One region of the Crossiella sp. CA198 genome, then DNA from elsewhere that is predicted to be linked to it. Evidence: riboswitches for the same ligand, from Rfam matches in the RefSeq annotation. Region 1 holds a riboswitch; the other holds the start of a gene.
The links. Region 1 has a riboswitch for glycine ahead of gcvP (aminomethyl-transferring glycine dehydrogenase). Riboswitches for the same ligand answer to the same signal wherever they lie in the genome.
Positions count from the first base shown of each region.

Region 2: linked by a shared signal. The riboswitch ahead of gcvT (glycine cleavage system aminomethyltransferase GcvT) and the one ahead of gcvP (aminomethyl-transferring glycine dehydrogenase) in region 1 are both predicted to bind glycine.

Region 1 is NZ_JBQJIM010000029.1:27,480-32,784, reverse strand. Features, by position in the region: gene ACTOWY_RS37225 (MerR family transcriptional regulator) at 1-140, shown strand, start outside; gene ACTOWY_RS37220 (hypothetical protein) at 273-680, shown strand; gene ACTOWY_RS37215 (hypothetical protein) at 800-1,060, shown strand; glycine riboswitch at 1,143-1,242, shown strand; glycine riboswitch at 1,243-1,356, shown strand; gene gcvP (aminomethyl-transferring glycine dehydrogenase) at 1,400-4,282, shown strand; gene ACTOWY_RS37205 (DUF397 domain-containing protein) at 4,988-5,230, opposite strand.
Region 2 is NZ_JBQJIM010000041.1:8,626-13,930, forward strand. Features, by position in the region: gene ACTOWY_RS41285 (peptidoglycan-binding protein) at 1-276, opposite strand, end outside; gene ACTOWY_RS41290 (hypothetical protein) at 273-800, opposite strand; gene ACTOWY_RS41295 (response regulator transcription factor) at 931-1,584, shown strand; gene ACTOWY_RS41300 (sensor histidine kinase) at 1,565-2,743, shown strand; glycine riboswitch at 2,797-2,896, shown strand; glycine riboswitch at 2,897-2,992, shown strand; gene gcvT (glycine cleavage system aminomethyltransferase GcvT) at 3,060-4,151, shown strand; gene gcvH (glycine cleavage system protein GcvH) at 4,195-4,566, shown strand; gene glyA (serine hydroxymethyltransferase) at 4,582-5,305, shown strand, end outside.

The DNA of each region.
Region 1 (5,305 bases):
GGATCGCGGTCAGCGGGGCGATGCGCGAGATCAGCGGCACCATCCACGAGTTCCCGGCCGAACGCGCCGACGGGGTGGAGCTGCTGCCCGGCGAGGACGACGAGCTGTCCCGCAAGCGCCGGGACCGGCAGACCGGCTGAACCACTGGTCCTGCTCCGAACGGGTCGACCGCCGGGGCAGGAAACCGCCGCCGCTCTTCTGCCAGGGCACGCGGTGTCCAACACTGACCGCGGGCCGCCGGAGGGTGGCCGCGATCAGGGGGTTCATCAGGCATGATCCGACGTGTTGTGTTGCTGCTGCTCGCGGTCCTGGCCGCGGCGCCCGGCCTGGCCGTGCCCGCGGTGGCCGGTGCCGAGGGCGTCACCAGGCCGCTGACCCTGCGGCATGAGCAGGCGGGTTTCGCCGCCCAGGTCACCAGGGTGTGCGATCCCGGGTGCACCGACACGGTGCGCGGGTTGTTCGTCACCGCGGGCGCGCCGGGGGAGTGCTACCGCCTGGAAGGCTCGATGCGCGGGTTGTGGACGCCGTTCACCGAACCCCAGTGCGGCCTGGACAAGAGTCAGGTGAGCAAGTCCTGGCAGTACTTCCCGCCCGGCTTCTACCGGATCTGCCGCGGTGACTGGCCGGACTGCGGCCCACAGGTGCGCACCCCGGTCTGGGACGTGCACGGCAGCGGCTGACCAGGGGCGCTCCAGGTATCCGCGATCGTTACCGCCGGTGACCCGAACGACCTAGTCCCACCGACCGGGACCGGACGCATCCTCGCTGGTGCGGATGGTCTCCGGATTGGGGGAGGGCGATGGCCTTCGAACGTAGCGCCGCGGTCATCGGGGCTGTCGGCGCGGTGGTGGCGGCGGTGGTCGGGGTGTTCCTGACCCAGGCGGTGCTTGCGCCCGGCGGCTCCTCGCCGAGCCCGACCAGGGTGGTCAGCCAGCTGCCGCTGACCAGCACCACCATCAGCCGCACCAGCACCACCCGGCCCACCACCAGCAGCACTCGGCGCAGCACCACCACGACCACTCGGCGTACCAGCACGACCACCAGCTGTGTCTGTCCCTGACCACCGTTGGTGACCTGGTGTTCTTGGGCACGTCGGAAACTTCCGGTGAACTCCGGCGGGGTAGGATTTCGCGCGTAGTCGTGATCCCCACGCGGGAGAGCCCGGACCGGAGCCATCGGTCCGGCGCCGAAGGAGCAACTCCTCCCCGGAACCTCTCAGGCCAAGCGGACCGTGTGGGCAGACACCTCTGGAAAGCGGTCCTCGTCCTGCGCGGACCCGCCGACGGTGCAAGTCCGGTCCGCCGTGACCGGGTGAAGCTCTCAGGCGCCCGGACACCGGGTACGGACAGAGGGGGAGGGCAGTTCCGCATGCCCACCCCTAGGCGCCGGAGGCGAGAGCATGACCCAGCCGAACCCCGATCGCATCCCGTTGGCCGCGCTGGAGCACGGCACGCCCTTCGCCGACCGGCACGTCGGTCCGCGGCCCGCCGAACTGGCCCGGATGCTCGACGTCATCGGGGTCGGCTCGCTGGAGGAACTCGCCCAGCGGGCGGTGCCCCAGGTGATCCGCGAGGGTGAGCTGAGCCTGGCCCTGCCCGCCCCGGCCACCGAGTCCGAGGCGCTGGCCGAACTGCGCGCGCTGGCCGACCGCAACACGGTCAGGGCCCCCATGATCGGGCTCGGCTACTACGGCACCGTGACCCCGCCGGTGATCAAGCGCAACATCCTGGAAAGCCCGGCCTGGTACACCGCGTACACCCCGTACCAGCCGGAGATCTCCCAGGGCCGGCTGGAAGCCCTGCTCAACTTCCAGACCATGGTCGCCGACCTGACCGGCCTGGACACCGCCAACGCCTCCATGCTCGACGAGGGCACCGCGGCCGCCGAGGCGATGACGCTGGTGCGCCGCGCCGGCAAGTCCAAGTCGGCGCGGTTCGTCGTCGACGCCGACTCGCTGCCGCAGACCATCGCGGTCATCCAGACTCGCGCCGAACCACTCGGCATCGAGATCGTGCTCGCCGACCTCGCCCAGGGCCTGCCCGAGGGCGAGTTCTTCGGCGTGCTGCTGGCCTACCCGGGCGCGGGCGGCGAGGTCCGCGACTACCGGGCCCTGGTCGAGCAGGCGCACGAACGCGGCGCCCAGGTCGCCGTCGCCGCGGACCTGCTCGCGCTGACCCTGCTGGTCCCGCCCGGCGAGTTCGGCGCGGACGTCGTGGTCGGCACCACCCAGCGCTTCGGCGTGCCGATGGGCTTCGGCGGCCCGCACGCCGGTTACATGGCGGTGCGCGCCGGACTCGAGCGCCAGCTGCCCGGCCGCCTGGTCGGGGTCAGCGTGGACGCCGACGGCAACCCCGCCTACCGGCTCGCGCTGCAGACCCGCGAACAGCACATCCGCCGGGAGAAGGCCACCAGCAACATCTGCACCGCCCAGGTGCTGCTCGCGGTGATCGCCGCGATGTACGCGGTCTACCACGGCCCCGAGGGCCTGCGCGGCATCGCCACCCGGGTGCACCGGCTGGCCACCGTGCTCGGCGCAGGCCTGCGCGCGGGCGGCGTCGAGCTGCGGCACGAGCGCTTCTTCGACACCGTGCTCGCGCACGTGCCCGGCAAGGCCGCCGAGATCGTCGCCAAGGCCCGCGCCCTGGGCGTCAACCTGCGTCTGGCCGACAACGACCACGTCGGCATCGCCTGCGACGAGACCACCACCCGCGAGCACCTCGCGCTGGTGTGGCAGGCCTTCGGCGTCACCGGCGACGTGGACGCGCTGGATGCCGAGACCCCCGACGCCCTCGGTGGCGGGCTGAACCGCACTTCGGACTACCTGACCCACCCGGTCTTCCACGCCCACCGCTCGGAGACCGCGCTGCTGCGTTACCTGCGCGCCCTCTCCGACAAGGACGTGGCTCTGGACCGCAGCATGATCCCGCTCGGCTCCTGCACCATGAAGCTCAACGCCACCACGGAGATGGAATCCATCACCTGGCCGGAGTTCGCCGGGCTGCACCCCTTCGCCCCCGCCGCCGACGCCGCGGGCCTGCTCTCCCTGGTGCACGACCTGGAGGCCTGGCTGGCCGAGGTCACCGGCTACGACGCGGTCAGCGTGCAGCCCAACGCGGGCAGCCAGGGCGAGTTCGCCGGCCTGCTCGCCATCCGCGCCTACCACCGCAGCCGCGGCCAGGAAGCCCGCGACATCTGCCTGATCCCCTCCTCCGCGCACGGCACCAACGCCGCCAGCGCGGTGATGGCCGGCATGCGGGTGATCGTGGTCCGCTGCGACGACAAGGGCAACATCGACCTCGGCCACCTGCGCGAGACCGTCCAGGCCCACCGCGACGACCTGTCCGCCATCATGATCACCTACCCGTCCACGCACGGCGTGTACGAGGAAACGGTCGCCGAGGTCTGTGCCCTGGTGCACGAGGCCGGTGGCCAGGTCTACGTCGACGGCGCCAACCTCAACGCCCTGGTCGGCCTGGCCCGCCCCGGCAAGTTCGGCAGCGACGTCAGCCACCTGAACCTGCACAAGACCTTCTGCATCCCGCACGGCGGCGGCGGCCCCGGCGTCGGCCCGATCGGCGTCCGCGAACACCTGGCGCCGTTCCTGCCCAACCACCCGCTGCAGCCCACCGCGGGCCCCGCCACCGGCGTCGGCCCGATCAGCGCCGCACCCTGGGGCAGCGCCTCCATCCTGCCCATCTCCTGGGCCTACGTCCGGATGATGGGCCCCGACGGCCTGCGCCGCGCCACCCTGACCGCCGTCGCCGCGGCCAACTACGTGGCCCGCAAACTCGACGAGCACTTCCCGGTCCTCTACACCGGCGAGGGCGGCTTCGTCGCCCACGAGTGCATCCTCGACCTGCGCCCCATCACCAAGGCCACCGGCGTCACCGTCGACGACGTGGCCAAGCGCCTGGCCGACTACGGCCTGCACGCCCCCACCATGTCCTTCCCGGTGGCGGGCACCCTCATGGTCGAACCCACCGAAAGCGAGGACCTGGCCGAGCTGGACCGCTTCTGCGAGGCCATGATCGCCATCCGCAAGGAGATCGACAAGGTCGGCGCGGGCGAGTGGCCGGTGGACAACAACCCGCTCCGCAACGCCCCGCACACCGCGGAATCCCTGACCGGCGACTGGGACCACCCGTACACCCGGGCCGAAGCGGCCTTCCCGATGAAGTCGGACCGCCCGAAGATCTGGCCGCCGGTGCGCCGGATCGACGGGGCGAAGGGCGACCGGAACCTGGTCTGTTCCTGCCCGCCCATCAGCGCCTTCGAGAGCTGACAGCAAGAACGACAAGCGCCCCGGGCCAACGGTCCGGGGCGCTTCGCATTGGGTTCTGCGGCGGCGGGCGGGCGAAGCCCGAAGCCGGGCGGCCGGGGTGGCTTTTCAAACTCCACCCGAGCGGTTCCCCATCCCCGTCAGCCTGGAGAGGACACACCGCATCCCGGGCAAGCGGCCTGCAACCTGCTTCCGCGTGCCCGCCCAACCGCAACGGGCCGCTTGCCCGGGATGTGGTTTGGTATCGGAGGGCTGACGGGGATGGGGAACCGTACGAGCACTGCTCTCTGCTCTTGATTTTCCCCCCATCCTTTGATTTCTGCCCGTCCGGCGAGGACGCACTTGATCTTCGCTCTTGACTGTCAACCCGAAGATCAAAAAAGGATGGCCTCGCCGGCCGGGCAGACCACCGGAGGGGGGAGGCAGATCAAGAGCCGGGCGAGCAGGTTGCGGGGCGGGGTTTGGGTTGCCGGGGCTGGTTCCAGCGTGGCTCCGAGGGCTCGCGTGTTCTCCGTACGGCCTTCCGCCAGCCAACCACACCTCACCGAGCGGCCCCCGTCGCGTTGGGCGGGCAGGCGGCGGCAGGTTGCAGGGGCCGCTCGGTGAGGTGTGGTCTGCATGCTCCAGGCCGTACGGAGAACACGCGAGAGCCCTCGTCGTGGGGTTTTCACCCCCACCCTCCACCGTCCACAAAGGACTCCGCCTCGCTCAGTCCTCCCCGCCGCGCCCTTCCCCGCTCCGCCCTTCTCCGCCATGACCACCCAACTCATCCAGCCCGTGCACAAAAGCCGCGAACGCCCCCGGCGAGAACGACAACCCCGCCCCGTCCGGATTCTTCGAGTCGCGCACCACCACCGCATCCGGCAAGACCGCCACCTCCACGCAGTTCTCCCCGTTGCCGCTGCTGTAGCTGCTCTTGCGCCATCGCGGCGCGGGGCGGTCTGCTGCCATTACCCACTCCATTCGTGCCCGGGTGCGGCATGTGCGTCCCGGACACCGTCACGTCGACAGGTCCTCGGCGGAGGA
Region 2 (5,305 bases), on a different contig from region 1:
CCAGGTGATGATCCCGCCGCCACCACCGTTGGCGGTGATCTCGAACTTGCCGCCGTAGCCGAGCTTGCCGCCGAGGGTTTCCTGCTCCACCAGGGTGTTCCGCAGCACCTTCGCGGTCTTGCTCGCGGTCTGCTGATTTCCCTTGTCCGCCTGGGCGTCACCGCCGTGCCCCAGCACCAGCACCCCGGTCACGCCGACCGCGGTGACGGTGGCCGCGGTCAGCACCACGAACGGCCATCTGCGCCGGCGCTGGCGGGGAAGTTCCTGTTCGCTCATTTCGCCGGCGCCGATCCCGCCATGCCCATGCCGCAGGCCTTCATCGCTTTCTCGATCTTCTCCTTGTCGCCGTCCAGGGTGATCATGCCGCCCTGGCCTTCGCCGCTCTCCTTGATGTCGAGGCCGTTCTCGCGCAGGCACTTGTTCTGCTTGGCGCGCTTGTCCTTCTCCGCCGGGTCGTTCGGGTTGTAGTTGCTCTTCGGCGCGAACTTCTCGCAGGCCTTGTTGGCCTTCTCGAACTTCTCCATGTTGGTCTCGTCCATGCGCTGGGCCGCGATCCCGCCGGAGTTCGGGTCCGGGTCGGGCATGTCGATCCCGTTGTCCCGCATGCACTTGGCGAACTTGAGCATGGCCTCCTTCGGGTCCTTGGGCGCCTCGTCGCCTGCCTTCTGCTCGTTGCCCTTGCCGTTGCCGCCGTTGAGGCTGGCCGGTCCGTCACCCTTGTCCTCGCCGCCGCAGGCAGCCAGGCTGAACGCGGTCACCAGTGCGGCGACCCCTACCCCAAGCCGGGTCAGCGTCCTCATGCAGTCCTCCTCACCTCGTCGGACCCAGTGGCCCGGCGTTCGGTGCCAGGTCTACGCGGACGGGTGTTTCCGGAGGCTCTCCGCGCGCGGAAACATTCCGGAAACCCCGGGCCAGCGCATACTCGGTGGCATGCGGGTACTGGTGGCCGAGGACGAGGTCGTGCTCGCCGAGCTGGTGGCCTCCGGGCTGCGCGCGGAGGCGATGGCGGTGGACGTGGTGCACGACGGGCTGGACGCGCAGGAGCGGCTGGCCGTGCACGACTACGACGTGCTGGTGCTCGACCGCGACCTGCCCGGCAGGCACGGCGACGACGTGTGCGCCGAACTGGCCACCCAGGGCAGTCGCACCAAGGTGCTGATGCTCACCGCCGCCGGGTCGCTTGAGGACAAAGTGGACGGTCTGCAACTGGGCGCGGACGACTACCTGACCAAGCCCTTCGAGTACCCCGAGTTGCTGGCCAGGGTGCAGGCGCTGGGCAGGCGCAGTCAGCCCGCGCTGCCGCCGGTGCTGGTCCGCAACGGCGTCCGGCTGGATGTGGCCAACCGCCTGGTGAGCCGGGACGGGCGGCGGATCGAGTTGTCCCCCAAGGAATTCGCCGTGCTCGCCGTGCTGCTGCGGGCCCAGGGCGCGGTGGTCAGCTCGGAACGGCTGCTGGAACTGGCCTGGGACGAGCACGCCGACCCGTTCACCAACGCGGTGCGGGTGGCCATGTCCAAGCTGCGCGCCAAACTCGGCGAACCGCCGGTGATCGAGACGGTGCCCGGTGCCGGCTACCGGATCTGACCGCAGGCCGACCCGGCTGACCGTCCGGGTCAAGCTGACCGCGCTCTACGGTTCGCTGTTCCTGGGCAGCGGCGCGGTGCTGCTCACCGTGATCTACCTGCTGGTGCGCGACCAGCTGGCCGTCCGGCTGGGCACCGCGGTCGCCCGCACCATCCCGCTGGAGGGGGTGCCGTCCTCGGTCGCGATGCGCCAGCTCCGGCCGGACGGCACGCTGGCCTTCCTCCCCGCCGCCGAGGTGACCAGGGCGGTGGAGGTCACCACCATGGAAACCCTGCTGCTGGTCTCCATCCTGTCCCTGATCGGGGTGGCCGCGGTGTCGGTGGCCGCGGGCTGGTGGCTCTCCGGCCGGGTGCTGCGACCGCTGCACACCATCACCGCCACCGCGCAACGGCTCTCCTCCTCCAACCTGCACGAGCGGCTGGCGATCAAGGGGCCGCCGGATGAGCTGACCGAACTGGCCGAGACCTTCGACCGGATGCTGGACCGGCTCGAATCCTCCTTCGACAGCCAGCGCCGGTTCGTGGCCAACGCCTCGCACGAGCTGCGCACCCCCCTGGCGGTGCAGCGGGCCGCGGTGCAGATCGGGCTGGCCGGAAATCCCACCCCGGAGAAGGCGGCCGAGATCCGCGAGCAGCTGCTCACCGCGAACCGGCGGATCGAACGGCTCATCGACGGGCTGCTGGTGCTCGCCCGCAGCGACCGTGGCCTGGCGAAACGCGCCAAGGTCGACATGCACACGGTGGTCGCCGAGGCGGTCGGGCAGTACCGGGCCGAGGCCGGGCGGCGGGAGATCGAACTCCAGGTGCGGCTCACCGAGGCGACCGTCTCCGGCGACCGGGTGCTGCTCACCCAGCTGGTCACCAACCTGGTCTCCAACGCGATCCGGCACAACCTGCCCAGCGGCGGCACGGTGTGGGTGCGCACCGACGTCTTCGGCGGCCTCACCGTGTCCAACACCGGGCCGAAGGTGCCAGCCGGGCAGATCCCGCAACTGTTCGAGCCGTTCCGGCGGGGCGAGGGCCGCACCGACAAGGGCGAAGGCGCCGGACTGGGCCTGTCCATCGTGGACTCGATCACCCGCGCGCACGGCGGCACGGTCAAGGCCGAGCCCCGGCCGGACGGCGGGTTGCGGGTCAAGGTCGAACTGCCCAGGGGTTGACAGACCCCTCGGCCGTCCCGGAAGGTTCGCGGCACAACCGCATATCGGCCGTTTGAGCTCGGGCGGGAGAGATCCCGGCACGAAGCACGCGCGGGACGCCGAAGGAGCAACCACTCCCCGGAAACTCTCAGGCAACGTCACCGTTCGAGCGAGGCGACTCTGGAAAGCAGGTGGGTTCGCCCACCTCACCCACGGTGCAACCCGCGTCCGCGCGGCGAAGCTCTCAGGTCCCATGACAGAGCGGGGAGGCTCAGCAGCGGTGTCCGCATGCCGGTGGACACCTCGACCCCAGGAGCCTCCCGTGACCGCAGTCGGCGTGTCCCGCCGCAGTCCCCTGCACGCCCAGCACGTCGCGCTGGGCGCCCAGTTCACCGACTTCGCCGGGTGGTCGATGCCGCTGCGCTACGGCAGTGAGCTGGCCGAGCACAAGGTGGTGCGCGAGGCAGCCGGGCTCTTCGACCTCAGCCACATGGGCGAGATCGAGATCTCCGGTCCGGAGGCGGGCCGGGTGCTGGACTACGCGCTGGTCGGCGCGATCGGCGCACTGGCCGTGGGCCGGGCCCGGTACACCATGCTCTGCCACACCAACGGCGGCGTGCTGGACGACCTGGTGGTCTACCGGCAGGCCGAGCGCAAGTTCCTGGTGGTGGCCAACGCCTCCAACGCCGCGGTGGTGCGGGCGCTGCTGGGTGAGCGGGCACACGGGCTGAGCGCCGAGGTGCTCGACCGGTCCGCCGAGACCGCGCTGATCGCGGTGCAGGGGCCGGTCGCCGCCGAGATCATCACCGCGGTCACCGGCGAGGACCTCACCGGCCTGAAGTACTACGCAGGCCGCCCCGCGGTGATCGCCGGACACCCGATCTACCTGGCCCGCACCGGCTACACCGGCGAGGACGGGTTCGAGGTCTACGTGGCCGCCGAACTGGCCGAGGCGGTGTGGCGGCGGATCGCCGAGGCCGGGGAGCCGCTGGGGCTCAGGCCTGCCGGGCTGGCCTGCCGGGACACCCTCCGGCTGGAGGCGGGCATGGCGCTGTACGGCAACGAGCTGCACGTCGGGCTGACCCCCTTCGACGCCGGACTCGGCCGGGTGGTCCGCTTCGACAAGCTCGGCGACTTCGTCGGCCGGGCCGCGCTGGAAGCCCGTCAGCACACCACCCGCGCCCTGGTCGGACTGGCGGGCAAGAGCCGGCGCAGCCCGCGGGCCGGTCAGCCGGTCAAGCTGGCCGACGGCACCGTGGTGGGCGAGATCACCAGCGGCGCGCCCTCCCCCACCCTGGGTCACCCGATCGCGATGGCCTACCTCGATCACGCGCACACCGCGGCGGGCACCGAGGTGCTGGTGGACGTGCGCGGCAACGCCGAACCGGCGGAAGTAGTCGCGCTGCCGTTCTACAAGCGCTCGCGCTGACCCATCCCACCTGCACATACTTTCCCGAAAGGCTGTTTTTGCGATGCCGGTTCCGCGCGAACTGCACTACACCAAGGACCACGAGTGGATCACCGACGGTCCGATCGCCACGGTCGGGATCACCGCCTACGCCGCCGAGGCGCTGGGTGACGTGGTCTTCGTCCAGCTTCCCGAGGTGGGGGCGGTGGTGAGCGCCGGTGAGGCGTGCGGTGAGATCGAGTCGACGAAATCGGTCAGCGACCTGCTGGCCCCGGTCTCCGGCACGGTGACCGAGGTCAACCAGGCGGTGGCCGAGGATCCGGCGTTGCTGAACTCCGACCCGTTCGGAGCCGGGTGGCTGATCAGGATCAACCGCGCGGCCCCGGACGGGGAGCTGCTCACGCCGGATGAGTACGACGAGCTGACCGCAGGCTGAAAGGAAGACCCGATCATGTCCACTTTGGACACGCCGCTCGCGCAGATCGACCCGGAGATCGCCGAGGTGCTCGGCGCCGAACTCCGCCGCCAGCAGTCCACCCTGGAGATGATCGCCTCGGAGAACTTCGCCCCGGTGGGCGTGCTCGAGGCGCAGGGCTCGGTGCTGACCAACAAGTACGCCGAGGGCTACCCCGGCAGGCGCTACTACGGCGGCTGCGAGCACGTCGACGTCTCCGAGCGCCTGGCCATCCAGCGGGTCAAGGACCTCTTCGGCGCCGAGCACGCCAACGTGCAGCCGCACTCCGGCGCGCAGGCCAACGCCGCGGTCATGCACGCGCTGCTCACGCCAGGGGACAAGATCCTCGGCCTGGAGCTGGCGCACGGCGGGCACCTCACCCACGGCATGCGGATCAACTTCTCCGGCAAGCTCTACGACGTGGCCGCCTACCAGGTCCGCGAGGACACCGGCCTGATCGACATGGCCGAGGTGGAGCGGCTGGCCAAGGAGCACCAGCCCAAGATGATCGTGGCCGGCTGGTCGGCCTACCCGCGCCAGCTGGACTTCGCCGAGTTCCGCCGGATCGCCGATGCGGTGGGCGCCTACCTGATGGTGGACATGGCGCACTTCGCCGGGCTGGTCGCGGCCGGGCTGCACCCCAGCCCGGTGCCGCACGCGCACGTGGTCACCACCACCACGCACAAGACCCTGGGCGGACCGCGCGGCGGCACCATCCTGA